DNA from 2 places in the Clostridium sp. Marseille-Q7071 genome. Region 2 is predicted to be linked to the other one. Evidence: a T-box and tRNA genes for the amino acid it is inferred to sense, from the RefSeq annotation. Region 2 holds a T-box; the other holds one or more tRNA genes.
The links. The T-box of region 2 lies ahead of tyrS (tyrosine--tRNA ligase). A T-box ahead of a tRNA ligase gene usually reads a tRNA of that ligase, here a tRNA-Tyr.
Positions count from the first base shown of each region.

Region 1 (19,078 bases), 1.7 Mb from region 2:
AAAATGGATGGTAAAACTATAATTGCAGAAGTTGAACAACATATAGGTGATGATATAGTAAGAACTATAGCAATGGAAAGCACAGAAGGTTTAAAAAGAGGAGTTAAGGCAGTAGATACAGGAAGAGCAATTGCAATCCCTGTAGGTAACCCTGTACTTGGAAGACTTTTCAATGTACTAGGAAAGCCAATTGATGATCAAGGTGAATTTAATGGAGAAAGCTATTACACAATTCACAGACCAGCACCTTCCTTTGAAGAACAATCTGTAGAACCTGAGGTTTTTGAAACTGGAATTAAGGTTATTGATCTTATAGCACCATACCAACGTGGAGGGAAAATAGGTCTATTTGGTGGTGCAGGAGTAGGAAAAACTGTATTGATTCAAGAGCTTATAAATAATATTGCAAAAGAACACGGTGGACTTTCTGTTTTCACTGGTGTTGGAGAAAGAACAAGAGAAGGTAATGACCTTTATAACGAAATGAAGGAATCTGGAGTTATTAACAAGACAGCTTTAGTTTTTGGGCAGATGAATGAACCGCCTGGAGCGAGAATGAGAGTTGCGTTGACAGGTCTTACAATGTCTGAATACTTTAGAGATCAAGGTCAGGATGTTTTGTTATTTATAGATAATATATTTAGATTTACACAAGCAGGCTCTGAGGTTTCAGCATTACTTGGAAGGATTCCAAGTGCTGTTGGATATCAACCAACACTTGCTACAGAAATGGGAGCACTTCAGGAGAGAATTACCTCTACTAAGAACGGCTCTATAACTTCTGTTCAAGCAGTATATGTTCCAGCAGACGACTTAACAGACCCAGCACCAGCAACAACATTTTCACACTTAGATGCAACAACAGTTCTTTCAAGATCCATAGTTGAGCTAGGAATATATCCAGCAGTAGATCCGCTAGAATCAAGCTCAAGAATGCTTGATCCTAGAATTGTTGGAGAAGAACATTATGAGGTAGCTACTAATGTTAAACATATATTAGAAAGATATAAAGAACTTCAAGATATAATTGCTATATTAGGAGTAGATGAGCTTTCAGAAGAAGATAAACTTGTAGTTGGTAGAGCAAGAAAAATTCAGAGATTTTTGTCTCAACCATTTACTGTAGGAGAACAGTTTACAGGAATTAAAGGTAAATATGTGCCTATAAAGGATACTATAAGAGGTTTTAAGGAAATCCTAGAAGGTAAACATGATGGGTTACCTGAATCTGCATTTTTATTCGTTGGAACTATTGACGAAGCAGTAGAAAAGGCTAAAACTTTAGAATAAAATTTATGAAAGAGGAAAGCTATGGAGAAGAGTTTCAAACTTATAATAATGACTCCAGATAAAGAATTTTATAAAGGTGAAGTTGTGAAATTAAACTCAGAAAGTAGTGAAGGAAGATTTGGAATACTTCCTAACCATATATCTATGGCATCTGACTTAGTACCAACTATAACTACCTTTCAAGATATAAATGATAGAGAATTTCATGGCTTTACATCTAACGGAGTTATAAAAGTAAAAAATAATGTAGTTACAATGCTATGTAGTGTGGCTGAGTGGCCAGAAGACATAGATGAAGAAAGAGCTAAATCTGCTAAAGAAAGAGCAGAAGAACGGTTAAAAAATAAAGATAATATAGACATTAAAAGGGCAGAAAGAGCTCTTAGAAGATCTTTAATGAGACTTAAAATATCTTCAATAAAATAATTAATCAGTATTTTGATATATTGTATATAAATACTGCAATGTAAGCTTCCACAGATAGGATTACTATTTGTGGAAGCTTATTTTTTGTCTAATATAAATATCTTTAGAATTTTTAACTAGCTATTTTTAGGGAAGGCTTAAATTGCGGTTAAAAGAACTTTGAAAAAGATATCTTTTTTATTAGACAATGTGTTAAATATAAAATGTAAAATTTTAAATGTATAATCTTGTCGATTTCCTAGGAAATATATATTTAAGGATAAAAATTTCTACTTTAATACATACTATGTATATATTATCTTGGAAAGGAAGAGGAAAATGGAGAATAATAGAATTAAAGTGCCGGATTCTTCTGTAGTTAATATTGAATACGAGTATGAGGAAGCAGTAAAGCAGTTTATGAATAATAGCATAGAATTAGATGGAGAGAAGTATATTGATTTAAATACTGCCATTAAACTATTAAAAAATGTTTCTACTTTTTCTTCGTTATTTAATTAGTATTAAATAAAGCTACAATTATGGATTTTTATTATGATTTTTAGGAAAAGTGCCTAGTCACTTTTCTTTTTTTATGTAATTGATAAATATATTTTGAGATTTTCTTTAAACTTAAAATAGTATTATATTTAATTTTTATAATATTTATGTTTGTAGGAAAATTTTAATAGAGATTTGATAATTTCTAATTTTTATCTATAACTATATAATATTTATTATTTTAAATCTTTAATTATATATGTGAAAAGTTATGATAATTAATAATATTTTTTTTATTTTTCTACATTATTAAACAATAATGCACAATTTCGATGCTTTGGTTATATATTAATAATATATAATATATCAATTCCCTAATTATTAACCCTCTTCTTAGTTGAGGAGGGATAATTTATTATTTTCCTGAATAAGGGAATAAAATTTTATACCCAAGTCAATAATTTAAGTGAATGGGGGAATTGGTATGATTAAGAGAAAAAGAGCAGTAATTTTTTTGATAATGACTATAGTTATAATTAATTTTAATATATTTTTCTTTCAGGCTAAAGAGAGGACAGACGTATTTAATGAAATCTTATCTACAACAAATAGTAATATAGTAGAAGTTTCTATTACGACCACCTTTAAGGCAGATAAAAACTATGATTACTACTATGAAAACTTGTTACTATTATTAAGAGAATACACAACTTCAATAGAAGAGAAAACAATATATGATAACTCTAATTATAGAGAATTTAAGTTTGATAAGATTTATGGTTATATTGAGAAAACTTGCTATAAAGACGAAACTCTAATAACTATAAATTTAGTAGAAAAGACCAATGAAAATAAATTAGAAGATTTAAAAGGGGTATTAGATAAAGTGTTATCAGAACATGCTTATAATGTACAATATTATCGTCAAGTTAAGTCTATGCTTGAAGAAAAGAATTTGAAAACTATTAATTATAGTATAATAAACGCTTTAGAAAACAAGAAAGCTATAGGTTTAAATACTGTAAAATTGAATAATGGTTATAGCACTATTTGTAATACTAAAAATTATGTTGCTAAAAGAGTAAATAATGAATTAATAGACTTCCAATTTGCTGTTGTAAGATACTCTTCAGGTAATTATTTAATTATGGGTACCCCAGAAATAACCTTAGCGTTTTAAATCAGCACTATTGATGGAGGATTAACATGGATAAATTTATTTTAAAAGGTGGTAAAACATTAAGAGGAGAAGTGAACATAAGTTCAGCTAAAAATTCAGTGTTGCCTATATTAGCAGCGACCATATTAAGCGGCGGACAGTGTACTTTGAAAAATGCACCTATGCTAGAAGATGTTTATGTGCTTTGCGATGTGTTAAGGTCACTTTATGCAGACGTAGATATAGATTCCAAAAGTAATATTGTAACAATAAATACTTCAAGATTAAATGATAGTAATGTTGATCATGAATTAGTGAGAAAGATGAGAGCTTCCTTTTTAATAATGGGAGCAATGATTGGACGATTTGGAAGGTTTAAAATTTCTCTTCCAGGAGGATGTAATATAGGATCAAGACCTATAGATTTACACTTGAAAGGATTATCAGCTTTAGGAGCGGATATTACTATGGGTCATGGATATGTAGAGGCTACGGCAAGAAAGCTAATAGGCAAAAAAATATATTTAGATTTTCCTTCTGTAGGAGCAACAGAAAATATAATGATGGCGGCGGTTTTAGCAGAGGGAGAAACCATTATTGAAAACGCAGCGGAAGAACCAGAAATTGTTGACTTAGCTACTTTCCTAAGAAAAATGGGTGCAGATATCCAAGGTGAAGGAACAGACACCATAATAATAAAAGGTGTAGATGCATTAGATGGAGTAAGTCACACGCCTATATTTGATAGAATTGAGGCAGGAACGTTTATGATAGCCGCTGCTATTACTAAGAGCAGAATAAAGATAAATAATATTAATGAAGAGTGCTTAAAACCAATTATTGCAAAATTAAAGGAAATGGGAGTTACAATTGAATGTGATAGTAATAGTTTAATTGTTGATGGCAATAGTATATTGAAACCTATAGATATAAAAACTATGCCATATCCAGGATTTCCAACAGATATGCAGTCTCAAATGATGAGCCTCTTATGTACGGTAAAAGGAACTAGTCTAATAACAGAAACTATATTTGAAAATAGATTTATGCAGGTTGGAGAGCTTATAAGAATGGGAGCAAATATTAAAATAGATGGAAGGTGTGCGGTAGTAGAAGGCGTAGATATTCTCACAGGTGCAGAAATAAAAGCAACAGACTTACGTGCAGGTGCGGCGTTAGTATTGGCAGGACTTTGTGCTAAAGGGGAAACTATAGTTTCAGATGTATTCCATATAGATAGAGGATACGTTTCTATAGAAAATAAATTGAGAGAGCTTGGAGCAGATATTGAAAGAATTAAAGTATAGATAAAAGAGATTATGGATTTTATTCATAGTCTCTTCTTATTTTACTTAAAAAAGTTCTTTTATTTTCTTACTTAAAGGTATTAATTATATTACTGTAAACATCAACTTTAAATTTAATATTACTATAATAATTTTTAAAATAAATTAGTGGTTATATTATTAGATATTTATTAATAAATATCTAATAACTTTAATAATATCTTAATGACAATATTATAAACATATATAGTAAATTAACATTAAAGCTTATGAAATACTGAGTGGGAGGAGAATAAAATGAGATCTACAAATAACTATAAAAATATAAACAAATGTAAAGGGATAGTCTCTGAGGATTTAGCTTCACAAATTATTAGAGTGTTAATATTTTTAGCTTTAGGATTTGTATTTTTATTATTATCAACTTATTTCATTTTAGGAGATAATAAGGAAGAAACTACTAATCCCTTCGAAATAAAAGAACAGGAAGTCAAAATAAAGGATGGTAAGAGTGAAAAGGGGACAGCAACTACTTATAATATTAACGTACCTATAGTAAAAATTTATCTTAGTAAAGAGAATAGAGTTGTAGAACTACCATTAGAAGAGTATATAAAAGGAGTAATCAGTAGTGAAATGCCTATAAATTTTGAAGTAGAGGCTTTAAAGGCACAAGCAGTAGCTGCAAGAACATATACCATCGCACATACTAAAGTATTGGGAGGAGGATGCTCAAAAGGAAATGGGGCAGATCTTTGTGATACTATTCATTGTCAAGTTTATATGAATAAGGAAAAAAGAATGGAACTTTGGGGAGATTCGGCAAATGAAAATTGGAAGAAAGTTGAGGAAGTTGTGAAAGCAACAGAAGGTCAAGTTATTACTTATAATAACGAATTAGCAAGAGGCGCATATTATTTTTCAACTAGTAGTGGAAGAACAGAAAATTCTGAGGATGTATTTGTTAATGCTCTTCCATATTTAAGAAGTGTTGAAAGTGAAGGCGAGGAACAGGCACCTAGATATAAAAGCACTGTGAAAGTACCTTATGACCAGTTAGTAGATAAAGTGAATAATGAATATAATGCCAATATGGTAGTAAGCAATATTAAAAGTCAAATTAAAATACTAGGACGAACTGAGGGGGGAAGTGTCAAGGAAATAAAGTTAGGAGATACCGTTATAGCAGGAACTAAATTTAGAGCGTTATATAATTTAAATTCCGCTAATTTCAATTTGAATTTTTTAGATAGTGAATTAGAAATAAGTTGCAGCGGTTTTGGACATGGTGTAGGTATGAGTCAGTGGGGTGCAAACGCTATGGCTAAAGATGGGAAAGATTATAAACAAATATTAAGTCATTATTATAAAGGTGTAGAAGTAACTAAAATTAATAGGTAAATTTAAAAATAAAAATTAATTATCTTTAAAAATTAACTAATCAGCATTCTATAGATAAACTACCTAAAAAAGTTAATGTATAGCTAATATAGTTAAACTGTTGCATACTTTAATCCATAACTCACAATGGAAAATTCACAATTATGGTTGAAATTAATTTCTTAAACTAATTTTTTACTAGCAATATCTTACTAGTCCTTTATAAGAAGTGATTCATCACTTTAAAAATAAATAATTTTAAATTTTTCAGCTTTTACTAAGAAATACCTACGCATTTTTAATCAATTATTTTATTTGTAATGTTTTAAATATGAATAATTAAGGAAAATATAATATTAATGAACTGACTTTTTTAAAAAGTTTTTAAGAAAAGTGATAAAATCGCTTTTCTTTTTTTTATAAGTAAATATCTTTTATTATACATAAAATTAATTAACTATTTTTATATTTACAAAATATATAAGTATTCATTATTATAGTTCAATTTCAATTAAACCTTATTATTTTTAATATATTTTTATTTATATTAAAAATATATCTATAAAAACATACTTATACAAATATATATATTAATAAATTAATTTAAATAGTAAATTTAGTCGAAAAATAAGGAAAAAATTTCATATGCAAATTGAATGAAGTTATTTATATAGGACAACAATATTAGTGGAGGTGTTTTTATGGATAATAAATCTAAATTTAAACAATTCTTGAAGAAGGAGGGCTTCTACGTAATCTTATTTGTATGCTTATGTGCTGTGGCTACAGTAGCAGTTATAACAGCTGGAAATAGAAAAGATGTTGCTACTAATCCACCTGTAATAGAAGAAACTGCAAAAGCTGAAGGTGATGCAGTAGTAGATCCTAAGAACTTTAATGATGCATTACAGGTTAAAAAAGAAGAATTAGAACCTGTACCAAATATTCAAGTTCAAAAGGAAAATGATAGTAAGGCTGTATCAAAAGAAGCTAATAGTGAAGCTATAAATCCTGTTAAAGGTTCGTTAGCAAGAGCTTATTCAGAAGATCCTGTATATATGGCATCAACTAAGGATTATAGACCACACTTTGGTATGGATATTAAGACTGAAAAAGGAGCATCTGTTGTGGTGGCTATGGATGGAGTTATTAAAACCATAGATGTTTCAACAGAAGGAACATATGTAGAAGTGGATCATCAAAATGGAGTTCTTACTAAGTATTGTAACTTAGAAGAAAAAGTAAACGTTAAAAAAGGTGATAATGTTAAAGCTTCTCAAGAATTAGGAAAAATAGGAAATACAACAAACTTTGCTTATGAAGAATATGGTCCACATTTACATTTTGAAGTATTAAAAGATGGTAAAAATGTAGATCCAGCTAAATTTGTTAGTTATAAAAAATAACTATTTAGTTAACCATTTATCTTAAGTGAAAAATATTAGTTCATAACTAACTTAAATATTAGTCATTTTCCGATTATGTCGGAAAATGACTGATAACAAAGTAATTTAAACCAAGTTTTTAGCATATTTATAAATATAGAAGGGTTAAGGAGGTAACACTTTGAAAGACTACATCGAAGATAGAGTACTAGAGGTTGCAAAATATATCATTGAATCTCAAGCTACTATTAGAAAAACAGCTGTAGTATTTGGGGTAAGTAAGAGTACTATACACAAGGATATGACAGAAAGATTACCCAAGATAAATCCAAAGATTGCTGAGGAGGCAAAAAATATTTTGGATTTAAACAAAGCTGAAAGGCACATAAGAGGCGGTAAGGCCACAAAGATGAAATACAAAACGATTGAAGGATAAAATATTTCGTATTATAATAAGAGAATATAAAAGATTTTTATTATAAGTCTGTATATATTAAAATACGAAAGAGCAGGAGTGAATTTTAAGATGTTTTTTTTCGGAATGGGGACAGACATGGGTATAGATTTGGGTACCGCTACAGTGCTTGTGTATATTAAAGGAAAAGGTGTTATTTTAAAAGAGCCTTCAGTAGTTGCCATAAACAAAAATGCAAATAAGGTTTTAGCAGTTGGAGAAGAAGCTAGAAAAATGATAGGAAGAACTCCAGGAAATATAGTGGCAATTAGACCACTAAGAGATGGAGTAATTTCAGATTATGATGTAACAGAAAAAATGCTTGAACACTTTATAAGAAAGGCTTGTGGAAATAAGAAATCAGCTCCAAGGGTAGTGATTTGTGTTCCTTGTGAAGCTACAGAAGTTGAAAGAAGAGCAGTTGAAGATGCAGCAAGAAATGCTGGTGCAAAAAAAGTTCATTTAATAGAAGAGCCTTTAGCTGCAGCGATAGGTGCAGGTCTTGATATTTCAAAGGCAAGTGGAAATATGGTAATTGATATTGGTGGAGGTACCACAGATATCGCAGTTATTTCATTAGGTGGAATGGTTGTTAGAGAATCAATCAAAGTTGCGGGAGATAATTTTGATGAATCAATAACTCGTTATATAAGAAAGAAGCATAAACTTATGATAGGTGAAAGAACTGCTGAAGATTTAAAAATTAATATAGGTTCTGCCTATAAAAAAGAAGAAGAAATAAGTATGGAAATAAGAGGAAGGGACCTTATTACAGGACTTCCCAAAAATATAGTTGTTAATTCAACAGAAATGAGAGAGGCTCTAGGAGAGGCAGTAGCAGCTATAGCGGAATGTACTCATGCAGTATTAGAAAAAACTCCACCTGAACTTGCAGCTGATATAGCTGAAAAAGGTATAGTTATGACTGGTGGTGGAGCACTTCTAGATGGATTAGATAAGCTAATACAAGATTATACTAAAGTTCCTGTATATGTAGCTGAAGATTCAGTTTCCTGTGTTGCGCTAGGAACTGGTAAAGCTTTAGACTTCATAGATAAAATGGATGATTCATTCAGCGGAGAAGATTTATCATTTTATTAATTTAATATAAAAGTTAGTTATTAAAAGGACATACTCTAAAGTATGTCCTTTTAATTTTACCCTTCTCAGCAAAGCTTCACCATTTTAATTCGTAAAAGTCCTTCAGCCAAGGCAATATTACTAAAACTTATTGCTTAAAGGCTGGATGCTTTAGAAGGAAGGATAAGAAAGTTGCGTACAGGAAAATTGTATATATTATTTAATTAGTAAAATGAGAAAATTTTAAAATTTCTTCTTTGTAACTCTATCTTACTTTACAATTCTCTACATTAAAGCAACTATATTCTTTATTTTGATACTGTAGATTGAAATGAAAAAGTCTCTCTAAAATTAGAGAGAACTCTTTAGGATTCTTTTAAAATTTCTTCGTTAAAAACTAAATAATAAGAGTGTATTAGTGCGCGAGTTACTACTTTAGATAATTGCATTATTAGATTTAGTCTTATATTTCTATTTGTAAATAATTCAGTATCCTCACTAGAATCGACAATTCCAATTATAGATATATCCCCTACTTGAGGAAGTTGTTTTCCTACACCTTTTCCAGGATTAATGGGGAAATCTCTTACTTGTATTTCTCCTATACTTGAAAAAGGACCTAAGCAAGCATCTATACCAATTATTTTTGCATCTGGATGTTTGATTTTTATTTGAGATAGTTTACTTTCAAGATTTAAGGCATGAATAGGTTCTGATATTGTGCCATAAACTGGTAGTGGGAACTGTTTCTCCTTTAAAAAAGTTCCTACTAAAGGTCCTAAAGAGTCCCCTATGCATCTATCAGTTCCTATGCAAATAATAATAGTATTTTCATCCAAGTAGTCTTTAATAAAATTTGCTAAATTATAATAGGCTAAGGGACTGTTATAATGTGTCTTCACTCTAGTCACCTATTACACCTCCTAATTAATTATTTATAATTATATTTTGAATAATGTGTATTCTTAATTAATTAAAAATTAAAAGTATAAAATATAGGAATAAGTATATTAATATTCTATTTAATCAAAAAGCTATATTAAAATTTAATATTGTTTAAAGAACTCAAATATTTATCTTAGGATTTTATAAATACATTTACTAATTATCAAAGAGGAATTAATAAGTTCATAAATTAAATAATATTAAAGAATTTTATACACTATATACAATAGCCCTAATAAAATATATATGCTAAATAATATATAGTAATTATTGAATTTTATAAAAATATAGAGATATATAGGAAAGTAAAGCAATTAAAAGAAAAACTAATAATTGAAAATATAAGTATTTAAGATATGTTTTTAATTGCTATTGGAATTGCTAAAGATTACATCGTAATAAATGTATATTTGCTAAATTTTAGGTAAAGAATTATAAAAGATATTTTAACTACAAGGATGTGATGTAATGAAAAGAAAGATTTATTCTTTTATAGTTATTCTTTATACTATATTTACTATATGCATTTTAAAATTTTATGCTACAGATAAAAGAGACGAAGAGATAGTATCAAATATATTTAATAGAGACAACATAATGATAAATAATAATCAAATTTTCAGTATCCATGAAAAAAATGAGCTACATAAAGAAAAAGATTTAGAAAAAGAAGAAAAACTAGAAAAAAATATTCAAATAGATAATAATAAAAGCAAATTTAATGACAGAAATTTGGATACGAAACTATTTTTAGATGAAGTTGATGAGAATACAGAAGTAATAGTAGAAGGAGAATTCGATTCTTATAATATTGAGCAGAGGAAAAAAAATTCAGTAATAAAAATTCCACCAGAAGAGATTGAAACAGCATTATCCATTAATGATAAAGTGAAGCTTTTTACAATAAGTGATAAAATACCAAAAGAGGAACAGAATAAAATTAACGATTATCTCCAATATAAAAATCAAAAAATAGGAGTAAGAAAGAGCTTAGATGTATTAGAAAATTATTTATCAGAAAAAGAGCTTTATGAAGTTAAGAAAATAGCGAGAAAGTTCATAGATATGGATACTGTAGAGAATGCTGATTAATTTATATAGTAAATTTCTTAAAGATAATAATTTAAATATATTTTAGTATTTTCTAAGGCCAAGGTAACATTTTTATTTTTGAAATCTATATTATAACTAGAAGAATTTAAAATATTTTAGGAGTTGGTGATATGCCTTCTAGTAATTTAGCTTCAGTGTCAAATTTAATTCCTGCAATTTATAGTTTGGAACCTAAATCTATACTAGAAATAGGAGTTGGATTTGGCAAGATAGGATTTTTAGTTAGAGAATATTTAGATTTAAGAGAGAATAATGATGGTGGATATGCACCTTGGAATATATTAATAGATGGAATAGAAATATATGAGAAATATATCACACCAATACATGGTTATATTTATGATAATATATATATTGGTAATGCAATGAATATTTTAAATAAAAAGGATTTTCCTAAATATGACTTAATAGTACTTGCAGATGTTATAGAGCATTTGAAAAAATCAGATGGAAAAAAGCTATTAGAAGCATGCTTTAAGACATCGGATAGTGTTATAATATCAACACCATATATTTTTTATAAACAAGATGAATGCTATGGTAATGATGCAGAACAACATCTAAGTGGATGGGATATTAGTGAATTTAGAGCTATGGGAGCAAAGTATGTTTGGATATCGGGAATACTTTTATTTTCTATATTTACAAATAAAGTATTAAACTATAAAACAGATAATTTTTTAGATGATTTATTATTTGTAACTCCACAATTACATCATATTAAAGATTTAATAACAGTTTATTTATCCACTGATCAATATGACCATTGTATAGAAGCTTGTGAAAAATATGAAAAGTTTTTTAAAGATGATTCATTCTTTACAAACATGAAAACAGTTGCTTTAAATATGAAAAACAAAGAAGAGTTGCAATAAACTTTAATTTAATATATAAGATATACAATAATCATAATATGAGCAAATAGCGTGTATTGAGGAATTTTGATGCACATTATTTAATTGAATCTTTAGCTTTGAAATAAATCATATATAATTAAAACAATAATTGTAGCTATACGAAATATGAAGTAAAAATAAGAAAAATGGAGATAATAAAGTATAAATACTGAAAACGGTATAAAAAAAACTTGAAAAAATAGTTATAAAATTATATACTATTCCTTGTCAATGTTCTCAGGAATTTTCTGAAGAACTTGTGAAAATACTGGCATTCATTGATAGTAGAGTAGCTAATTTGTAGTGAATAAGTTTAAGTTCTACTTTAAATAGTCAGTTTTATAACGTGGAGGAGTTCCCGAGAGGCCAAAGGGGGCAGACTGTAAATCTGTTACGTTTCGTTTCGATGGTTCGAATCCGTCCTCCTCCACCAAATTATGGTCGCATAGCTCAGCTGGGAGAGCATCTGCCTTACAAGCAGAGGGTCACAGGTTCGATCCCTGTTGCGACCACCATTAAAAATTGTATAATATGCTGGCATGGCTCAACGGTAGAGCAGCTGACTTGTAATCAGCAGGTTGTAGGTTCGATTCCTATTGCCAGCTCCATAATACATGGAGGAGTTCCCGAGTGGCTAAAGGGGGCAGACTGTAAATCTGTTGCGTTTCGCTTCGATGGTTCGAATCCGTCCTCCTCCACCAAATTATGGTCGCATAGCTCAGCTGGGAGAGCATCTGCCTTACAAGCAGAGGGTCACAGGTTCGATCCCTGTTGCGACCACCATTAAAAATTGTATAATATGCTGGCATGGCTCAACGGTAGAGCAGCTGACTTGTAATCAGCAGGTTGTAGGTTCGATTCCTATTGCCAGCTCCATAATATATGGAGGAGTTCCCGAGTGGCTAAAGGGGGCAGACTGTAAATCTGTTGCGTTTCGCTTCGATGGTTCGAATCCGTCCTCCTCCACCAAGCAAAAAGCTACATTTGTTACCTTATTTTGAGGGCTCAAATGTAGCTTTTATTTTATAAATAATCATGTTTTTATACGTAGCAGTCAGAAGTCTGCTACGTTTTTTATTGCTTGTATACTGGAATTAAATTCCTCGTTTTTCAGACGAAATCCTTAAATTAACTTATTAATATGAAAATATTGCTTTATTTCTACTATTTTTCAATGATGCTTTAGTGAAAGTTTTAAGGCATGGCCAATAATGCATTAAAACAAATATCTTATAATATAATTAAAGTATGCATTTAGATATGGATTTATTTAAATTTGGAGGATAATAGTATGAGAGAAACGATTTACAATGTTTTGTCTAATATTATATTGCGTAGTCGTAATGCAACTAATGCCAAAGCTAATGTAGTCACATCAAGGCAATTTCCTTACGAGATTGAAATTATCGCTGAGAATCTATATGTACCGTGGGCTATAGCGATAAGCGATGAAGGCAAAGTGTATTTTACGGAGCGGTCTGGAGCAATTAGAATAATTGAAGATGGTAAACTTAATACTCAGCCGCTCATTACATTTGGTGCACCCTTTACAAGTCAGGGGGAAGGTGGATTAATGGGGATTGTGCTAGATCCAAATTATTCACAAAACCGTTATATGTATGTTATGCATTCATATGTAGAGGGTAATCAAATCTATAATCGTGTTGTCAGATTAGTTGAACAGAATAACAAGGCAACCATTGACCGGATTCTTCTAGATAAAATCCCTGGTGGACAAATTCACAATGGAGGAAGGATAAAGATAGGACCGGATCAGAAATTATATATAACAACAGGAGATGCAGGAAATTCTGCATTAGCACAAGAGGTAACCAGCACAGCGGGAAAGATACTGCGAATAGAATTAGATGGCAGTATTCCTGAAGATAATCCAATTATTAATTCACCTGTTTATAGCTTAGGGCATAGAAACCCTCAAGGCTTAGCGTGGAATTCAGAAGATATCTTGTATGAATCAGAACATGGACAGACAGGACATGATGAAATAAACATTATACGACCAGGAGCTAATTATGGATGGCCTCTCGTTCAAGGAAACGAAGAATCCAAAGAAGTTGTAACACAAAAACCTTTGATACACAGCGGAGAAGATACATGGGCACCTTCTGGTATTGCCTTCGTAAATCAAGGACCATGGCAAGGAAAATTACTAGTTGCTACTTTGCGTGGAGAACAACTACTTGCAATTTCATTAAATGAAAAAGGAACAGAAGTGGAGAATGTGGAATCATGGCTAAAAAGTGAGTATGGACGTTTGCGTGAGGTTATTCAGGCGAAAGATGGATCAATTTATCTGACAACTAGTAATATGGATGGCAGGGGCAATCCTAATATAGATGATGATAAGATTATCCGGCTCATTCCGAAAAAAAGTGATATTTAGAGAGCAAAAGAGAAACCACTTTGCTCATGGTATCATGTGAAAAATTTTTCGAGCTGCTCTCATGGATTATGCAACATCTTTCTTGTTCATTAATCCTACTTGCTTTTCTTTTGAAAAAAAGAAAAATAGGCAAAAGAAAACCAAATTGTGCTCACGTGGCCGATTGTATCTAATAGTGAGCTTGTTCCTATAGGGGTGATTGTAATAATCATAATTCTCAAACTAACAGTATTTTAATATGCTATTGCTACAGATAATAATCATAGAGAGCAAGAAAACAATGGCATTTATATTTACTTAACTTCCCAAAAGATATCTTTAGTAAGATGTCTTTTCTTATTTTCATAGAGAATTAATAGAAAAATTTTATCATTTTGAGAGTTATATAAGCAATATTGACAAGAAAATTCCATTATGCTAGTATTATCTGTAATTATTAGGCTGTAACTCCTATTGGTACTGTTGATTTTGTAATTTAGACGATTTCTAAGTGGTTAAGAGTACAGACTGTAAACTTGTTGGTGATTTGGAGACTTAATTCTCCACCAAAAACTAACTACTTAATGAATATATCAAGTTTTATGGTAAAATATTTTTTAATTACTAGAAAGGCAATTATAAATATGGAATATAGATTTCACATAGATATAAAAGAAGGATATGAAGACATGCTTATGCAATATTCAGAAATGCGAAGGCGGTTTTCAACGATACGTGATTTCAAAGCCAATCAAAATGACAAGGAAACTATATATGATATAGATTCCAACTATGGAGAAGGATGCATAAAAGTTTATAAACTAATGGGAAATGTAACACTTACAATTTTTGATGTAGTCTTCCACCATGATATTATAACAGAGTTTGATTTATCACAAGAATACTTTGAAGTAGAATACTGTGTTGCTGGTTGTTTATCCATAAAAGAGTCCAAGGTCGGCAATATGTGTTTGACTCCAAATGATCTTTCTGTATCAATGTCTCGAGGAACATGTGGTTCAGTAAGATATTGTGCCGGTCAGAAATATCAAGGGATCTCCATTACTGCTGAAAAAGGGACTATTGATTCTTATTTCGGAAGTTGTGGAATTGAACTTTGGGAGGATACAATAGAACAATTGGAAAATACACTTCGACAACAGTATTATCAAGGAATAAAAGTATCTCCTGAAATTGGAAATGTATTTTTACAAATATTCAATTGTAGTTTGCCTAAAAAATCAAAAATTTTATTTTTGAAAGTAAAGTAATGGAAATATTCTCGAAAATAGTATCCTATGAAATCCTCGGAACAGACATAATAGAGCAAGTATCTTTGAGTGAATTTGAAATCAATCAAATTAAAAAAGTACCAGAAATACTAATGACGAATTTATATGAACTTCCAACTGTCAGTACCCTATCAAAGCAATTAGCTCTTAACAGAAACAAATTGGCTAAAGGCTTTAAAATTGTATATGGAGACACTATCTTTAGATATCATCGAAAAATGTGTTTGCAGCGTGCTGCTACATTATTGCTGGATACAGATAGGTCAATTAATGAAATTGCTTTGGATGTAGGATACTCAAATCCAAGTAATTTTTGTTGTGCATTTAAAAGGGAATTTGGAATAACACCATTACAGTATAGAACTACATCACTTTAGTTTCCAATTGCTAAATATATAATTTTGTAATACTCACTTATTTGCAAGTTTTATTCTTAGATTTGTACAGTTTCTTAGTTTATCAATTTCTCTTTAAACTTAAAGCCACAGGGTAATACCTGTGGCTTTGTTTTGCTTAAGATAAATTTCAATTTTAAAAGTTAATAACTATTAAATAATAAATTCTTTGAAGTATTTTAACGAATATAGTATGAAATAGTCTTAAGTAAAACTTATAGTTACTATATATAAATTTTTCCTTCATATTAAGCTTACCATGGTTATTTTTTACATCTTCTTTTCAAAATCATCATGTTCTTTTTAATCTACTAAAGTTAGTAAAGATGATGAGGTAATTTGATAGAACATAACACATAAATATTTGTGATTTCAAAAGTTCTTTTATCAACATAAACAATGCTTGTATCAACATAGTTAGTAGATATTATTTCAGTATAATAGTACATGATTCATATGAAATTAAGAATCATTACCAGTAAAGAGACGAAAATGTAAATATATATGAAATTTATGTAGATTAGTGAAGCGTTTAGCCACCTAATAATTTTTTAAAGTAATGTAATCACTTCTTATAAAGCACGAGTAATATATTGCTAGTAAAAAATAATTAAAGAAATTATTTTGATTAAAACTAATTACCACTACAATTGTCAATTGTCCATTTATTAAAGTTGTGAATTGAAATATTTAAGGCAGTTTATCTATATATGCTACTTATTTAAAGAACTTAATTAAAGTTATAGGAACATTTTAAAGACACATAAATTAAGTATTATCAAAAATAGGAATTAGATTCTAATACTGACCAAATAGAAAATTGCCAAGTATTATAGATAATATTTATAGTGATTACTTGAACATATAACATAGTATATTCTTCTATTAAAATTAGTCATTGATAATTTTAATAGAAGACACAGATTATGTGCTTAATTATTACACGAATACAATTAGCGTTCGTCTAAATAAGGCGGCGAATTGAATTCTAAAAATTTATATTATTTACAAGACAACAGAATTACTTAGGAGGTAGGAAAATGTCAAAAAAATTTACAACGTTGTTTTTAGCAATAGCCTTTTGTATTTCTATGTTGGTGGGGTGCTCTCATACTGAGAAGGTGCAAGATAATCAAGAGCAAAGCCAAAATAATCAAGATGCAAAACTAAATCAAGAAAAAAGTGACGCAAAAGGGGGAAATCATTATCCTGTCACTATTAAAATGTATACGAATGAAGGTAAAGAAATAGAACAAACCATTGAAAGAGAACCTAAAAAAGTTGTAGTTATTGGAGAAACTATGGCTGAACTCATGATTGAATTTGGGCAAAAGGATAAAGTTGTTGGTGTAGGTTATCTTAATCAATCCTTTTCAAAATATGCTAATCAAATTAACCAGATGCCAATTATTACAGAATCGTGCAATTATCTAAAGAAGCTGTACTTGCATTGAAACCTGACATTATCTATTCCATATCTTCAGCTTTTAAAGAAGAATTATTGGGGGATATTTCTTTTTGGAATGACAGGGGTATTCAAGTACTTTCCGCTGTAAACTTTACAATAGGACGCAGCATCGAGGAATATTTTACGGAAATTAAGAATTTTGGAATGGCTTTTAATGTTAGGGGTGAGACCGATATATATCTAAAAGAGCAGAACTCTAGAATCAATAATGTTAAAAGGATAGCTCAAGGTGCTAAAGAAACTCCAAAGGTATTGCTTATTGGAAGTGCACGAGAAACCTATTATTACTATCCACCTTCTTGGTGCATTATTGATGAAATGATTGAAGGTGCAGGCGGAGAATATATGAAATTGTCAGAGAATGGATATATCGAGATGTCAATTGAGGCAATTATTGCTGCTAATCCGGAAAAAATTATTATCACAGAATTTCAGGAGCCTAACAGTGAGATGATAAAAAACAAACTACTTTCAAACGAAAGACTCAAAAATGTCAGTGCAATAAAAACAGGAAATGTAATGGTGGCAGAATATACAAATTCGATAAATGGTGGTCTTCAACTTGCTGATCTATATGAAGATGTAGCAGCATTTATTCATCCTGAATTATTTGGGGGAAGGGAAAAATGATATTAAAGATAAAACAAAGCGATAGGAAAGATACTTCAACAAATTTTGAGTCTGTATTAAAAAGCCGATATATGTTTAATTCAATAATCCTTTTATTAATTGTCACTATTGTATTTTCTATTATTATTTCAGTATCTATAGGGCAAGTGTCTATTCCTTTTAATGAATCCTGTAGAATATTGATTTATAAATTAACAGGTATACAAATTGGGAATCTTAGTCAACTTACGTCAGGAATGTTTGTAGATATTATTTGGCAGATTCGTTTTCCAAGAGTATTGTTAGCAATGATTGTTGGTTCAGGGCTTGCTTTATGTGGAGCTGTTATGCAAGCTTCTGTACAAAATCCATTGGCTGATCCATATATATTGGGTATTTCCTCAGGTGCTTCTTTAGGAGCAACATTTTCTATAATGATAGGTTTTGCTAGTACAAGTATTATCGGTGAGATGGGGATTGCTTTTTGGGCATTTATTGGAGCTTTAGGAGCTGCTATTTTGGTCTTGGTGCTCTCGAGTATTGGTGGCAAAATGTCTTCTGTCAAGTTAGTTCTTGCTGGAACAGTAATTAATGCGTTATGTAGTGCATTTTCAAATTTTATTGTTTATTTTGCAAAAGACTCAGAAGGAATTCGTTCTATAACTTTTTGGACAATGGGTAGTCTTGCTTCTGCCAAGTGGGAGGATTTACCCTTAATCGGAACGGTTGTGATGATAGCTATTATTTTTTCTTGTTACAATCAAGAATAATGAACACAATGTTAGTGGGCGATGAAGCTGCAGTTACTTTAGGAATTAATCTTAATTTTTATAGAAGGCTTTATATGGTTATTTCATCTATAGTTACAGGTGTAATTGTAGCAACATGCGGTATCATTGGATTCGTTGGTTTAATTATTCCTCATATAGTTAGAAGTGTTGTTGGTTCTGATCATAAGCGGCTTTTACCAGCAGGTATCCTTACTAGTGCGATTTTCCTTATTTGGACAGATATATTGGCAAGAACAATCATACCAA
Region 1 is NZ_CBCOPR010000001.1:238,835-257,912, reverse strand. It holds gene atpD (F0F1 ATP synthase subunit beta) at 1-1,290, shown strand, start outside; gene ACWPW7_RS01175 (F0F1 ATP synthase subunit epsilon) at 1,312-1,716, shown strand; gene ACWPW7_RS01170 (hypothetical protein) at 2,035-2,217, shown strand; gene ACWPW7_RS01165 (hypothetical protein) at 2,681-3,376, shown strand; gene murA (UDP-N-acetylglucosamine 1-carboxyvinyltransferase) at 3,403-4,662, shown strand; gene spoIID (stage II sporulation protein D) at 4,939-6,042, shown strand; gene ACWPW7_RS01150 (peptidoglycan DD-metalloendopeptidase family protein) at 6,723-7,427, shown strand; gene spoIIID (sporulation transcriptional regulator SpoIIID) at 7,588-7,842, shown strand; gene mreB (rod shape-determining protein) at 7,933-8,961, shown strand; gene yyaC (spore protease YyaC) at 9,306-9,851, opposite strand; gene ACWPW7_RS01130 (hypothetical protein) at 10,354-10,977, shown strand; gene ACWPW7_RS01125 (hypothetical protein) at 11,109-11,873, shown strand; tRNA gene ACWPW7_RS01120 (tRNA-Tyr) at 12,243-12,327, shown strand; tRNA gene ACWPW7_RS01115 (tRNA-Val) at 12,334-12,409, shown strand; tRNA gene ACWPW7_RS01110 (tRNA-Thr) at 12,428-12,502, shown strand; tRNA gene ACWPW7_RS01105 (tRNA-Tyr) at 12,511-12,595, shown strand; tRNA gene ACWPW7_RS01100 (tRNA-Val) at 12,602-12,677, shown strand; tRNA gene ACWPW7_RS01095 (tRNA-Thr) at 12,696-12,770, shown strand; tRNA gene ACWPW7_RS01090 (tRNA-Tyr) at 12,779-12,863, shown strand; gene ACWPW7_RS01085 (PQQ-dependent sugar dehydrogenase) at 13,186-14,298, shown strand; partial or broken gene ACWPW7_RS01080 (helix-turn-helix domain-containing protein) at 14,922-15,946, shown strand; gene ACWPW7_RS01075 (hypothetical protein) at 17,005-17,418, shown strand; gene ACWPW7_RS01070 (ABC transporter substrate-binding protein) at 17,385-18,062, shown strand; partial or broken gene ACWPW7_RS01065 (FecCD family ABC transporter permease) at 18,134-19,078, shown strand, end outside.
Region 1: it has a tRNA-Tyr gene. The T-box ahead of tyrS (tyrosine--tRNA ligase) is inferred to sense a tRNA for this amino acid. The anticodon was not compared.

Region 2 (13,264 bases):
TGACAATGGAAGAAATAGAGAAGAAATATGAAGGTTTAGGATATGCAGAATTTAAGAAGGATGTAGGAGAAGCAATAATTTCTGAGCTTGAGCCAGTTCAAAAAAAAGTTAAAGAGCTTCTAGAAAACAAGGATTATCTTGAAGAAATATATAAAAAAGGTTCAGAAAAAGCAAATTATGTAGCTACAAAGACATTAAGAAAAATGCAGAAAAAGATTGGACTTATACCAAGATAATTAGATTTATTTAAGAGATTTTGCTTCATATCTAAGTAAAATGTTGAAAATTGCATAGTAAATTGCTATAATTTACTATGCAATTAAAATATTTGGAGGTCATAAGCAATGACTACTAGAATAGCAGTTTTGGGTGGACCAAGATGTGGAAAGACTACACTTATACAACAATTATATGTTGATATGAAAATATTAGGATTAGATGTAGGCTGTGCGGCAGAATATAGTACAGAATATTTAAGAGAAAAGGGTATGATTGAAACTATCTCTGAACAATATGGTATATATTTAGGCCAAGCTAAGTTAGAAGAAGAGCTAGAAATTTTTGAGTATGCTATTACTGATTATGCTACTTTTGTTCCATACATATATGCAAGGTTTATGTTAGGTGATAAAAAACGCACTGTAAAAGAAATAGAGATATTAAAAGATCTTTATGGCCTTGCAATTAGAGATATTTCAAAATACGATTATATATTTTATGTAGGACGAGAATTTGGATACTCTAAAGATGGAGTTAGATGGCAAGATGAAGAAACTGCCAGCAAAGTAGATGAAGCTATTAAACAGTTTTTAGATGTAGAGTCTGTACCGTATATTAAATTAACGGGAAACACTAGAGAAAGAGCGAAACAAATATTAGACATAATTGGGATAAAAGGTGCAACTTCAGAAGTTGCGGGAGAAAGCATTTAGAGACTATATTTTAGTCACTAAATGTCTTTTTTATTTTAATTCTTTATTGTCAATTTTCAATTGTATAAGGTAGAAATTTAAAGAATTCAATAATGTAATTATAAAATGTATAGATTAAATTGGAAAGTAGTACATCTATATCTTAACTAAAAAATATTTTTAAAAATTGTTTTATACAAATCAATATGATATTATATAAGGTAGGTTTATTTACAGAACATAGCCTAAATCTTATAAAAATTTTATTAACTTAGCTAATTTTACTAAAGATTAAAGTGATAATAATATACAATAAATTATAGTTTTATTTTAAAATATTTATATAATTAATTAAAAGTTTATTTTAAATTGTTTCAATTTATTATAGTTAAATTTTTCTTTACAATAATAGTTATATGGATATTTATAAAACTTTAAATTTATATATTTTGTGAAGATTTAGGATAAAATAGTTAATATATTTAAATAAAGGAGCGGTACTTTTGAGCGATTACATAAAAGAAATTGAAAAAAGAAGAACCTTTGCTATAATTTCTCACCCTGACGCTGGTAAGACTACACTTACAGAAAAGTTACTTTTATATGGAGGAGCTATTAGACTTGCAGGGTCTGTTAAAGCTAGGAAAACAGCTAAACATGCTGTTTCGGATTGGATGGAAATAGAAAAAAAGAGAGGAATTTCCGTTACTTCTTCAGTAATGGAGTTTAATTACAATGGATTTTGTATAAATATATTAGATACTCCAGGACATCAGGATTTTAGTGAAGATACCTATAGAACTCTTATGGCAGCGGACAGTGCAGTTATGGTACTTGATGGGGCTAAAGGGGTTGAAGAACAAACAAGAAAGTTATTTCATGTTTGTAGTATAAGAGAAATTCCTATATTTACTTTTATAAATAAAATGGATAGAGAAACAAGAGATCCTTTTGAACTTATGGAAGAACTTGAAAATGAACTTGGAATTAAATCTTATCCAATAAATTGGCCAATAGGTACAGGAATTCACTTTAAAGGAGTCTATGATAGAGAGAAAAAAGAAATAGAAATATTTAATGCAGGGAACCATGGACAAACTGAAGTTGAAACAGATATAATTCCTATGGAAGATGAAGATGCAGTAAGAGAAGCTATTGGAGATTCACTATATGAAAAACTTTTAGAAGATATAGAGCTTTTAGATGTAGCAGGAGATGATTTTAATTATGAAAAAGTTAAAAGAGGAGAATTAACTCCTGTGTTTTTTGGAAGTGCATTAACAAATTTCGGAGTAGAACCATTTTTAGGGCATTTCTTAAATTTAACTACAGTACCATTACCTAGAATATCAGATAAAGGTAAAATAGATGTATTTTCAGAGGATTTTTCTGCCTTTGTTTTTAAGATACAAGCTAATATGAACAAAGCACATAGAGATAGAATAGCATTTATGAGAATTTGTTCAGGGAAATTTGAAAAGGGCATGGAAGTTTTCCACATTCAAGGAAATAGTAAAGTTAAACTTTCACAACCTCAGCAATTCTTGGCACAGGATAGGGAAATAGTAGAGAATGCTTATGCTGGAGATATAATAGGGGTATTTGATCCAGGTATTTTTAGTATAGGTGACACACTATGTTCTCCAAACAATAAGTTAAAATTTGAGGGAATACCAACTTTTGCACCAGAGCATTTTGCTAGAGTTAGAACAGTAGATACAATGAAAAGAAAACAATTCATAAAAGGAATAACTCAAATTTCTCAAGAGGGTGCTATTCAAGTATTTAAAGAACTTCATATAGGTACAGAACAAATTATTGTAGGTGTTGTAGGAGTACTCCAGTTTGAAGTTTTAGAATTTAGACTTAAAAATGAGTATAATGTTGATATTAAAATGGATATGCTTTCCTTTAGAAATATAAGATGGATTGAAAATTCTGATATACCAGCAGAAAAATTGAATATTACTAGTGATACTAAAGTGGTAAAAGACTTTAAAGATAGAGATTTACTGATTTTCCAAAATGATTGGGGAATAAGTTGGGCATTAGAGCATAATGATGGCCTAGTATTATCAGATATAGCTAAAAATAATGATTAAGATATTTTGAAATACCTAACAAAGAAAGCGTGATGAATTCACGCTTTCTTGCTTTTAAAAAACTAATTATAGATAGATTGGAAAAAGGAATTTAAAAATTAAGAATCATTTTTGACTCCGCTTTTAGAGATGTTTTATGGACGTAAATATTTATGAAATATATCTTGAATTATAGTAAACAAACTGATTATTAACAGCACATTTATCAAATTTCCACCAATTAAAAAGAAGAGACATATTAATAATAGTAGTAACATAAAACCGCCAAACCACCGTAAATATGTCATTTAGCTATCATCCGTTATGTAAAACTTATAAAATTTAATAAAAATATTATAAAACTTTATTGTTGATTTTATCTTTAATTTGTTCATCTTCATAAAATGCTATTTTTATTTTATATATCACTAGAAGAGATCAAATTTCTATGTAACTCATAATACGCAGAAATGCTTACTCTAATGATTAATTTATTAAGTATCTTATCTACTTAAAGCTTTATTAAGCATAAGTGAAAGTATAGTTGTAATTTTATATTTACTAATATAATGTCACATATTCAATGAATAAAAAGATAAATAGTTTTATAATAGATTTTTATAAGTAACAATAACGGTTTTCACCTACCTTTCTTCAAAGAATTTTTGAATATTTTTATAAAAATGCTTTAACTGTAGACAATATATAGAAAAGCAGAATAATAAATAAAATTTTACTTATTATATATAAGCTTTTTCTTTTAAAACAAATTTATAAACTTAATAGAACTATTCACTTATAAATTTGCAATTAAAATTAGTTTCCTCTAAAGGACAATAAAATATACAAAACTTTTTAAATATTATAAACAAAACATTGTAATTTTTTTGTTTATATGTATAATTAATATGGGAAAACTTTATGGAGGAGTGTTTAGTATGGGAAATAACAAGGTAACTACTAAGAATGGTGTAAATAGTAATACAGCATTATCATTAGTACAAGTTGCTATAATGGCTGCAATAATTTATATTGCAACTAGTATAATACATGTACCATTTATTTCTGGAGAAGGTGTACTTCACTTAGGTGATAGTGCAATTTTTGTTGCAGCAGTATTGTTAGGTAGGAAAAAGGGAGCTGTGGCAGGAGCGATAGGAATGACTTTATTTGATGTGCTTTCCCCATATATTATTTGGGCTCCATTTACTTTTATAATAAAAGGCTCAATGGCTTATATTGCTGGTGCTTTAGCTTATAGAAATGGTTATGAGGGGAAAAATTTTATGAACAACTTCTTTGCTTTTGTTATTTCAGGAGTTGTTATGATAATAGGGTATTTTTTTGCAGGTTGGATAATATATGGCTTACCTAATGCAATAGTAGCTATTCCAAGTAATGCATTGCAAGTTGCAGCTGGTATGGTTATAGCGTTACCACTAGCGACACAATTAAAAAAATACATAAAGTTTTAATAAGGTAGAGGGTATACTTCCCTCTATTTTTTATATAAAGCCTTTTATGCTAAGAATATTATCCATATGGTCTAAAATTAAAAAAGAGAGCAATTGCTCTCTTAGTATTCTAGTTATTATTTGCTATAGTTATTTCTAGAATTTTTTCTAGATTTTCTGCACTCTGGGCATCTTACTGGATCATTTTCGAATCCTTTTTCTTTGTAGAAAGCTTGCTCTCCTTCAGTGAATACAAATTCTTTTCCACAATCTTTACAAGTAATATTTCTATCTGCCATTATTAATGACCTCCTTTTAATCTAAGGACTAATTAAACAATGGATACTATCACTTTCTTTTCCTCGATTAAAGGAGGGGATAATTGCCTTGTTCTAATTAACCTTGTTCAATCTATTAGAGTTGAATAAAACCCTAATATTATTATAGCATAATTATTATATAATACAATAGAATTTTTCAAAATAAGTGGAAATTTTTTTATGAAAGTAACAATTTATGTATATGAGTAAATTAAAATTATCATCTGCATAAAATAATATAAAAGCCAGTTATGAAGAGGATTATAGAGCATATGGAAAAAAAAATTATTGGCAAAAAATAGTATATAATTTAAAATTCAAAAAATTCAAAAATAATCACAAAACTAGCATAAAAAAATATTTCAAGACCAAAGATTATTTTATAAAATATAGGTTAAAATGAATAATTATATAAGATTTAGTTATTGTAAAAGTGAGAAATTTATAAATAGATTTTACATTAATTGAAAATTTTCCTAATAGTTTATTGTAAAAATATTCTGAATAATATATAATGAATATAACTCAAACATAGTAACTCATAGTAATAATTAAATAATAAAATAAGTCTGGGGGCGTTAAAAATGATTCATGTATTCTGTAACAAAAAAGGCTCAGGAAAAACAAAGGCTCTTGTTAGCTTAGCAAATGACAAGGTTTCGAAGGCAAAGGGTAACTTAGTTTATGTTGATGATGACAGAAGAATGGTTTTTGAACTAGATAGGAAGATAAGGTTTATATGCGCAGAGGACTTTAAAGTAGATAATGCAAAAGATTTCTATGGTTTTTTATGTGGAATGATAGCACAAGACTATGACATTGAAGCTATTATGATAGACGGAGTTATGAATGGAGTAATTTCATCCTTGGAAGAAATGAAAAAATTATTTTATAAAATTGAATATTTGACTCAAGAGTTTAACATTGAGTTTTTCATAAATATTAGTGGAGATCCTAGACAGTTACCAGATGAGATAAAGAGATATATTAGTTAAACCCAGTTATTTTATATAATTTATACTTGTATTTACTAAAGAATAATAGTATTATAGTAATAATAAATTTTATATTTAAAGGCGATGATAGAAATAAGTAGTTATGGAAATCATAAAGAGAGCTGATGGTTGGTGTAAATCAGTTGAGGAACATAATGAAATACATTCTTGAGCTTTAGGCTGAACTTAGATTTTAATAGTAGGCTGATACGGCATTTCTTACGTTACAAGATATGAGTGGATTTTTTACAAAATCAATTTGGGTGGTACCACGGAAAATTTCGTCCCTAGTTTTTTAACTAGGGACTTTTATTATTTAAAAAACTATAAAAGCTTTAAAAAAGTATTTTTAAAGAAATTTCAATGATAATTTTAAATTTTGAATTCAAAAAGAGATATAGCTAATTATTATTAAAATTAATATCGTACTACAAAGGGAGGAATTAAAATGAGTAATACAAATGTATATGACGTTTTAAAAGAACGTGGATTTTTAAAACAGTTAACACACGAAGAAGAAATGAAAGAAATATTAGGAAAAGAGAAAGTTACTTTTTATATAGGATTTGACCCAACAGCAAATAGTCTTCATGTTGGACATTTTATAGCTATGATGTTTATGTCCCATATGCAACAAGCAGGTCATAGACCAATAGCATTAGTTGGTGGCGGTACTGCAATGGTAGGAGATCCATCAGGAAGAACTGACATGAGAAAAATGCTTACAAGAGAAGATATAGATGAGAATATTAGAGGTATTAAAAAACAATTATCAAGATTAATAGATTTTAGTGATGATAAAGCTATACTTGAAAATAATGCTAATTGGCTATTAGATCTTAACTATGTTGAATTTTTAAGGGAAGTAGGAGTTCATTTTTCTGTTAATAGAATGCTTACAGCAGAATGCTTTAAGCAAAGAATGGAGAAAGGATTATCTTTCCTGGAATTTAACTATATGTTAATGCAAGGATATGATTTCTTAGTATTAAATCAAAAATACAATTGTACTATGCAATTAGGTGGAGATGACCAATGGTCCAATATTTTAGCAGGTATGGAGCTTATAAGGAGAAAAGAAGGTAAAGCAGCATATGGTATGACATGTTCACTATTAACTAATAGTGAAGGAAATAAAATGGGTAAAACTGCAAATGGTGCTGTGTGGTTAGATCCAGAAAAAACTTCTCCTTTTGATTTTTATCAATACTGGAGAAATATTGATGATGCTGACGTTGAGAAATGTTTATCATTATTAACTTTTGTACCTATGGATGAAGTTAAGAGACTTTCTGCATTAGAAGGATCTGAAATAAATAAAGCTAAAACAGTACTTGCTTATGAAGTTACAAAGCTTGTTCACGGAGAAGAAGAAGCAGAAAAAGCTAAGACTGCTGCAGAAAGCTTATTTGGTGGTGGAGTTGATATGTCTAATGTGCCTACAGTGGCTATAGGCAATGATATGTTAGAAGGTAATATATTAGATATATTGGTTCAAACAGAAATAGTACCATCTAAAGCAGAAGGAAGAAGACTTATACAACAAGGCGGATTAACTATAAATGAAACCAAGATAGAGGATGTTAATGCTAAATTCTCTATAGATTTTATAAAAGATGGATATGCATTAATAAAAAGAGGGAAGAAAAAATTCTATAAATTAGAAGTTAAATAGAAGAAAAACTGCTAACAATGTTAGCAGTTTTTCTTTTGTTTATGTATTATAATGGTATTTTTAAAAATATATGTATACAAGTATTTTAAATAAAGGTGGTTTTAATGAAACTTCAAAATAAAATGATAATTTTAGTAACTAGTATAATATGTTTTACCTTAATTATTGTAACTTATTTTTTTATGAATTATTCCAAGATGATATTAAAAGAAGAAAAAGGTAAGGCTGTTATGAATATGGCTACCTCTGTTGCAGCTATGGAAGTAGTTATAGATAATGTAGGAATGGAAAAAGGAATTTATAAAATACAGCCTAGAATAGAAGCCTTGAGACTTAAAACAAGAGGTCAATTTATTGTAGTGATGGACATGAAAGGTATTGCATATTCTCATTATCTTACAGAAAGCTTAGGGGAAGCTTTTATTAATGAGGGAGAAAATATTGTATTATCAAAAGGACGAAGTTATATTACTACAGACACAATTGAAGATATAGATAAATCTATTAAGGCTTTTACACCTATATATAGAGATGGAAAACAAGTTGGTGCTGTTTGTGTAGGATTATTCTTAGGGAGTTTTAATGACGAATACACAGATTTAATGATAAATTTTCTTCCCTATGTAATTATAGGTCTTATAATAGGAATTGTAGGAGCTATTATAATTTCTCATAACATTAAAAAGTCTATTTTCGGACTTGAGCCTGATGAAATAGCTTGGGTACTTAGCGAAAGAGAAGCAATTTTAGAAAGTATGAATGAGGGAATAATAGCTTCAAATAAAGAAGGAATAATAACAGTAGTAAATAAAAATGCTAGAGAATTTTTAGCTGAGGAAAAATATGTAGGAAGAACTTTAAAAGAAATTGAGCATTTTAATAAATTAAAAATAGTGTTAAAAAATGGAGTACCTATTACAAATGTAGAAGAAAAACTTCCTTTAGGAAAAACAGTTATTAGTAATTATTATCCTATCACTAATAATGAAAGTAATATCATAGGTTCTATTGTGACTTTTCAAGATTTTACAAAGGTTAAGCTTATGGCTGAAGAGCTTACAGGAATTAAAAGACTTATGTGGTCTTTAAGAGCACAAAATCATGAATTTATGAATAAGCTCCATGCAATTTCAGGGCTTATTCAACTAGAAGAATATAAAAAAGCTTTAGAGTTTATACATAATACTGCACAAGCGAGAACGCATATTTTAGATTTATTAAATAATAAAATTAAAGAACCTGTTATAGCCGGATTAATATTAGCAAAATATAATAAAGCATCTGAAGCAAGGATAGATTTTCAGATTGATAGCAACTGTGAACTGAGGGAAATTCCTAAAGTCATAACAATAGATGAGTTTGCAATTATATTAGGAAATTTAATTGAAAATTCCATTGATGCAGTTATAGGAAAAGAAAATGCTAAAATAACAGTGTTTATAATGGATTATGACCAGGAGATTCAAATAGAAATAAGTAATAATGGAGATAAGATATCAAAAGATATAGAAGATAGAATATTTAATCAGGGCTTTACAACAAAACTTGGTGATAGAGGACATGGACTTTATAATATATTGAAAATAATAAAAGAGATAGAGGGTAATATATACTTTACTACTGATGAAAAGACCACTTGGTATGTAACAATTCCAAAATAGAGGAGGATATTTAAAATGATTAATGTTTTAATTGTAGAGGATGATCCAATGGTAAGAGAAATAAATTCAATGTTTTTAAATAAATTAAAGGGATTTAAACTATGTGGAGCAGTAGGAAATTTAGAAGAAGCAAAAAAAGAATTATAGAAAGTAAAAATCCACAGTTAGTGCTTTTAGATATATTTCTTCCAAATGAGAATGGATTAGATTTTATTAGATGGATAAGAAATGAAGGGATTTGCTGCGATGTAATATTGATTACTGCTGATAGAACCTCTGAAGCTGTGCAAGAAGCTTTTAGATATGGAGCAATAGATTATTTAATAAAGCCTTTTACTTTTGATAGATTTAAAGAGGCATTATATAATTATAAAAAACGTATGGAAACCTTTAATAAACTAATTTCTATAGAACAAAAAACTATTGATCAATATGTTCTAAATAATGAAGAAAATTATAAAAATATGTCTGAGAATGAGAGAGAAATAGAGTTGGCAAAAGGACTGAATATTCACACATATAATCAGATTTGGAATTATATTAACGATGATGCACACTGTTGCTTTACAGCAGAAGCACTTTCTGAAAATATAGGCATGGCAAGGGTTACAGTTAGAAGATATCTTGAATATATGTTAAAAGAAGGTAGGCTTTATATTGAATTAGAATATGGGAAAATAGGTAGGCCTTGTCATGTATATAAGATTCTAGACCAAAAAGAACAAAATAAATAATAAGAACAAAATATTGATTGTTTATTATTTAACAAATATGCTCTAGCCATAGATAATTTCTGTTAGGGGGAAGAAAAATGAAAAAGAAGATATTAGCCTTAGCAATGACAGCTATAATCACTATTCCGTTATTAGTTGGTTGTGGAAGTAAAACGGAAAGTGCAGATATTGTTATTATAGGGGCAGGTGGGGCAGGTCTTGCAGCAGCTGTTGAGGCACAGGAAAGTGGAGCTAAAATTGTTGTTTTAGAAAAGATGCCTATGGTTGGAGGAAATACAACTCGTGCAACAGGTGGATTGAATGCTGCTGGAACAAAAGCTCAAGAAAAAGCTGGAATTGAAGATAGTGCCGAATTATTCTTTAAAGATACTATGAAAGGTGGATATAATAAGAATAATGAAGAGTTAGTTAAAGTATTAACTGAAGAAGCAAAAGATACTGTTGAATGGTTAGAAAGTTTAGGTGCTGATTTATCAGATGTTGGAGCGGCAGGAGGGGCCTCAGTTAGAAGGATTCATAGGCCAACAGGGGGATCAGCGGTAGGACCTAATATAATTTCAACATTAAAAAAGGTTTCAGAAGATAAGAAAATTGATATTAGAACGATGAATGAGGCTGTGGAAATAGTTAAAGATAAAGAAGGGAAAATTTCAGCTGTTAAAGCTACAAATAAAGAAGGTAAAGAATACACAATAAATACTAAAAGTGTTATATTAACTGCTGGAGGATTTTCAGCTAATAAGGAAATGGTTGTAGAAAATAAAGCTGAGTTAGAAGGATTTGATACAACAAATCACCCGGGGGCTACTGGAGATGGAATTGTATTAGCTAAAAAAGTAGGTGCTGCTTTTGTAGATATGAGTGAAATACAAACTCACCCAACGGTAGTTCCAGGAAAAGGTATTATGATTACTGAAGCAGTAAGAGGTAATGGTGCAATACTTGTAAACAAAGATGGTAAAAGATTTATCAATGAATTATTAACTAGAGATGTTGTTTCAAAAGCTATATTAGATCAAAAAGACAAGGTTGGTTACTTATTTTTTGATGAAGAATTGAGAAAGGGATTAAAATCTATAGAAGAATATTTTAGTATGGATTTAGTTACTGTGGGAAACTCTATAGAAGAATTAGCTGAAAAATTAGATATAGATAAAGCTAATTTAACTACAACAGTTGAAACATATAATAAAGCTCAAAAATCTAACAATGATACAGAATTCCAAAGAACTGATATGGCAGTAAGTTTAGAAAGTCCAAAATTTTATGCAATTGAAGTTACACCAGCAGTTCATCATACTATGGGTGGAGTTAAAATTAATACCGATGGAGAAGTAATTGGTGAAGATGGACAAGTTATATCAGGATTCTATGCAGCAGGAGAGGTTACTGGAGGAATTCATGGTGGAAATAGACTTGGCGGAAATGCACTAGCAGATATAATAGTTTATGGAAGAAGGGCAGGACAAACTGCAGCAAAAAATTTAAAATAATACTATTGCTAGTAAAATAAATTCTTTATAAGTTTGTTTTTTATAGTAGAAGCATTTATAAGTATAAACTGTGAATTATAAATTTAGATATTAAATAAGTAACAATTATTTTAGATATATATTAATTTTATAATGGAACATTATGGGGAACTATGAGTAAAATGAGTTAAAAACAAACTGTATACAATGTAGAAAAATTATGGTATATTTATTGAGAGAAATTATCAAAGAATAATTTTGTTATGTGATATTAGTAATTATTTGCATTGAAAATTTAATATCACTAAGGAGGAATTTAGAATGAAAAAAGTAGTAATCGTATTATTATCATCAATATTAACAATGGGGATATTAGTAGGATGTGGAAGTAAAGAAGCGGCTTACAAAGACGGAATCCATGAAGGTGTTGGAAAAGGATTTAAAGGTGATATAAAGGTATCTGTAGAAGTTAAGGATGGAAAAATAGAAGATATTAAAGTTGTTGAGCAAAAAGAAACTGAAGGTCTTGGAGATAAAGCGATAGAAGAGATAATCAAAACAATTAAAGAAAAACAAACAACTGAGAAAATAGAAGCAATTTCAGGAGCAACAGGATCAAGTAATGGTGTTGTAGAAGCTGTAGATAAAGCTTTAGAGCAAGCAAAATAGATAAAAAGAATTGGACAAGGTCTTACTGATGAAAATCGGGAGGCCTTTTTTATATATTATAATAGAAAAAGGAATAGTAATTATTAGAACATAAATAATATATTTAGACATTTTAAAGAAAATATTTATTTTATCTTTAAATACTATTTTAAATAAATTAACAAAATCTATTTATAGGAGATGTTATTATGATTATAGCTATAGCGAAAATAAAATTAGGTGCACCTTGGGTACACTCATTAAAGGAAAAACGGATGATTGTTAAAAGTATAATAGATAAGGTAAAACATAAGTTTAATGTGTCTATTGCAGAGGTAGAAAATCAAGATATACATCAAACTATAGTAATTGGAATTGCGCTAGTGAGTAGTAGTAGCAGTCATGGTGATAGTGTATTACAAAAGGTTATAGATTATATAGAAAAAAATTGTGAGGCCAATATTGAGGGTATAGAAACAGAAATATTATAAAAGCTTTCCTTTATGTTATCAATAAATATAGATTCTTTACGATAATTAAAGTAAATATAGATACCTTTAAGGAGAGATATTATGTCTGGTATTTGGAAAATCAACATGGTTCAAAATCAGGCTACTCAGCAAGATTTTAATAAAACTACTTTCAGAAAGGGAGATAGCTTTAGTGCAAGGATATTAAATATCAATAAGGAAAGTGGTGAAATTGTAATAAGACTTTTAGATGGAAGACAATTTCCTGCTAAAATAGATGGCTTTATTGAGGATACCCTGTTAGAAAATTATTTATTAAAATTTGTAGTAGATGATTTTAGTGAAGGAAAATTAACTTTAGTATTAGGTGGGGACAGTAAACCTCTAGAAGCCTTAATACCTTTAGAGAGCAAAAGCATATTAGAAGAAGTAATAAAAAACTTAGGATTAAAAATTTCAAAAGGCGATGAGTATATATTAAAGGAAATGCTCAAATTTAATATTCCATTAACTCAAGAAAACTTTGATGAGGTTAAAACTATAGTTGACTTTACTAATAAAATAAATATAACACCTGGAGAAGAAGATAATTTTATAGAAAAGTATTTAACAGCAAAAAATATAGAACCTAATAGTGAAAAGGGAGTTATGGTTAAAAATACTTTAAAGAACTTTTTCTCTTCTCTAAAGACTTTAGATTTAAACTCATTACTAATGATGAAGGAAGAGAACATACCAATTACAGAAGAAAATATAAAAAGTTTCAATAATATTAATAAAGAAGACTCAGTAGTAGTTAAAAATATTCAAGAAGTATTAGAAGCATTAAATATTGAGAATAAA
Region 2 is NZ_CBCOPR010000001.1:1,905,671-1,918,934, forward strand. It holds gene trpS (tryptophan--tRNA ligase) at 1-236, shown strand, start outside; gene ACWPW7_RS08810 (AAA family ATPase) at 345-932, shown strand; gene ACWPW7_RS08815 (peptide chain release factor 3) at 1,415-3,013, shown strand; gene ACWPW7_RS08820 (ECF transporter S component) at 3,931-4,467, shown strand; gene ACWPW7_RS08825 (zinc-ribbon domain-containing protein) at 4,584-4,745, opposite strand; gene ACWPW7_RS08830 (hypothetical protein) at 5,351-5,761, shown strand; T-box leader at 5,837-6,053, shown strand; gene tyrS (tyrosine--tRNA ligase) at 6,210-7,436, shown strand; gene ACWPW7_RS08840 (ATP-binding protein) at 7,541-9,097, shown strand; gene ACWPW7_RS08845 (hypothetical protein) at 9,113-9,244, shown strand; gene ACWPW7_RS08850 (response regulator) at 9,199-9,831, shown strand; gene ACWPW7_RS08855 (flavocytochrome c) at 9,909-11,324, shown strand; gene ACWPW7_RS08860 (FMN-binding protein) at 11,625-11,972, shown strand; gene ACWPW7_RS08865 (DUF503 domain-containing protein) at 12,161-12,442, shown strand; gene ACWPW7_RS08870 (hypothetical protein) at 12,524-13,264, shown strand, end outside.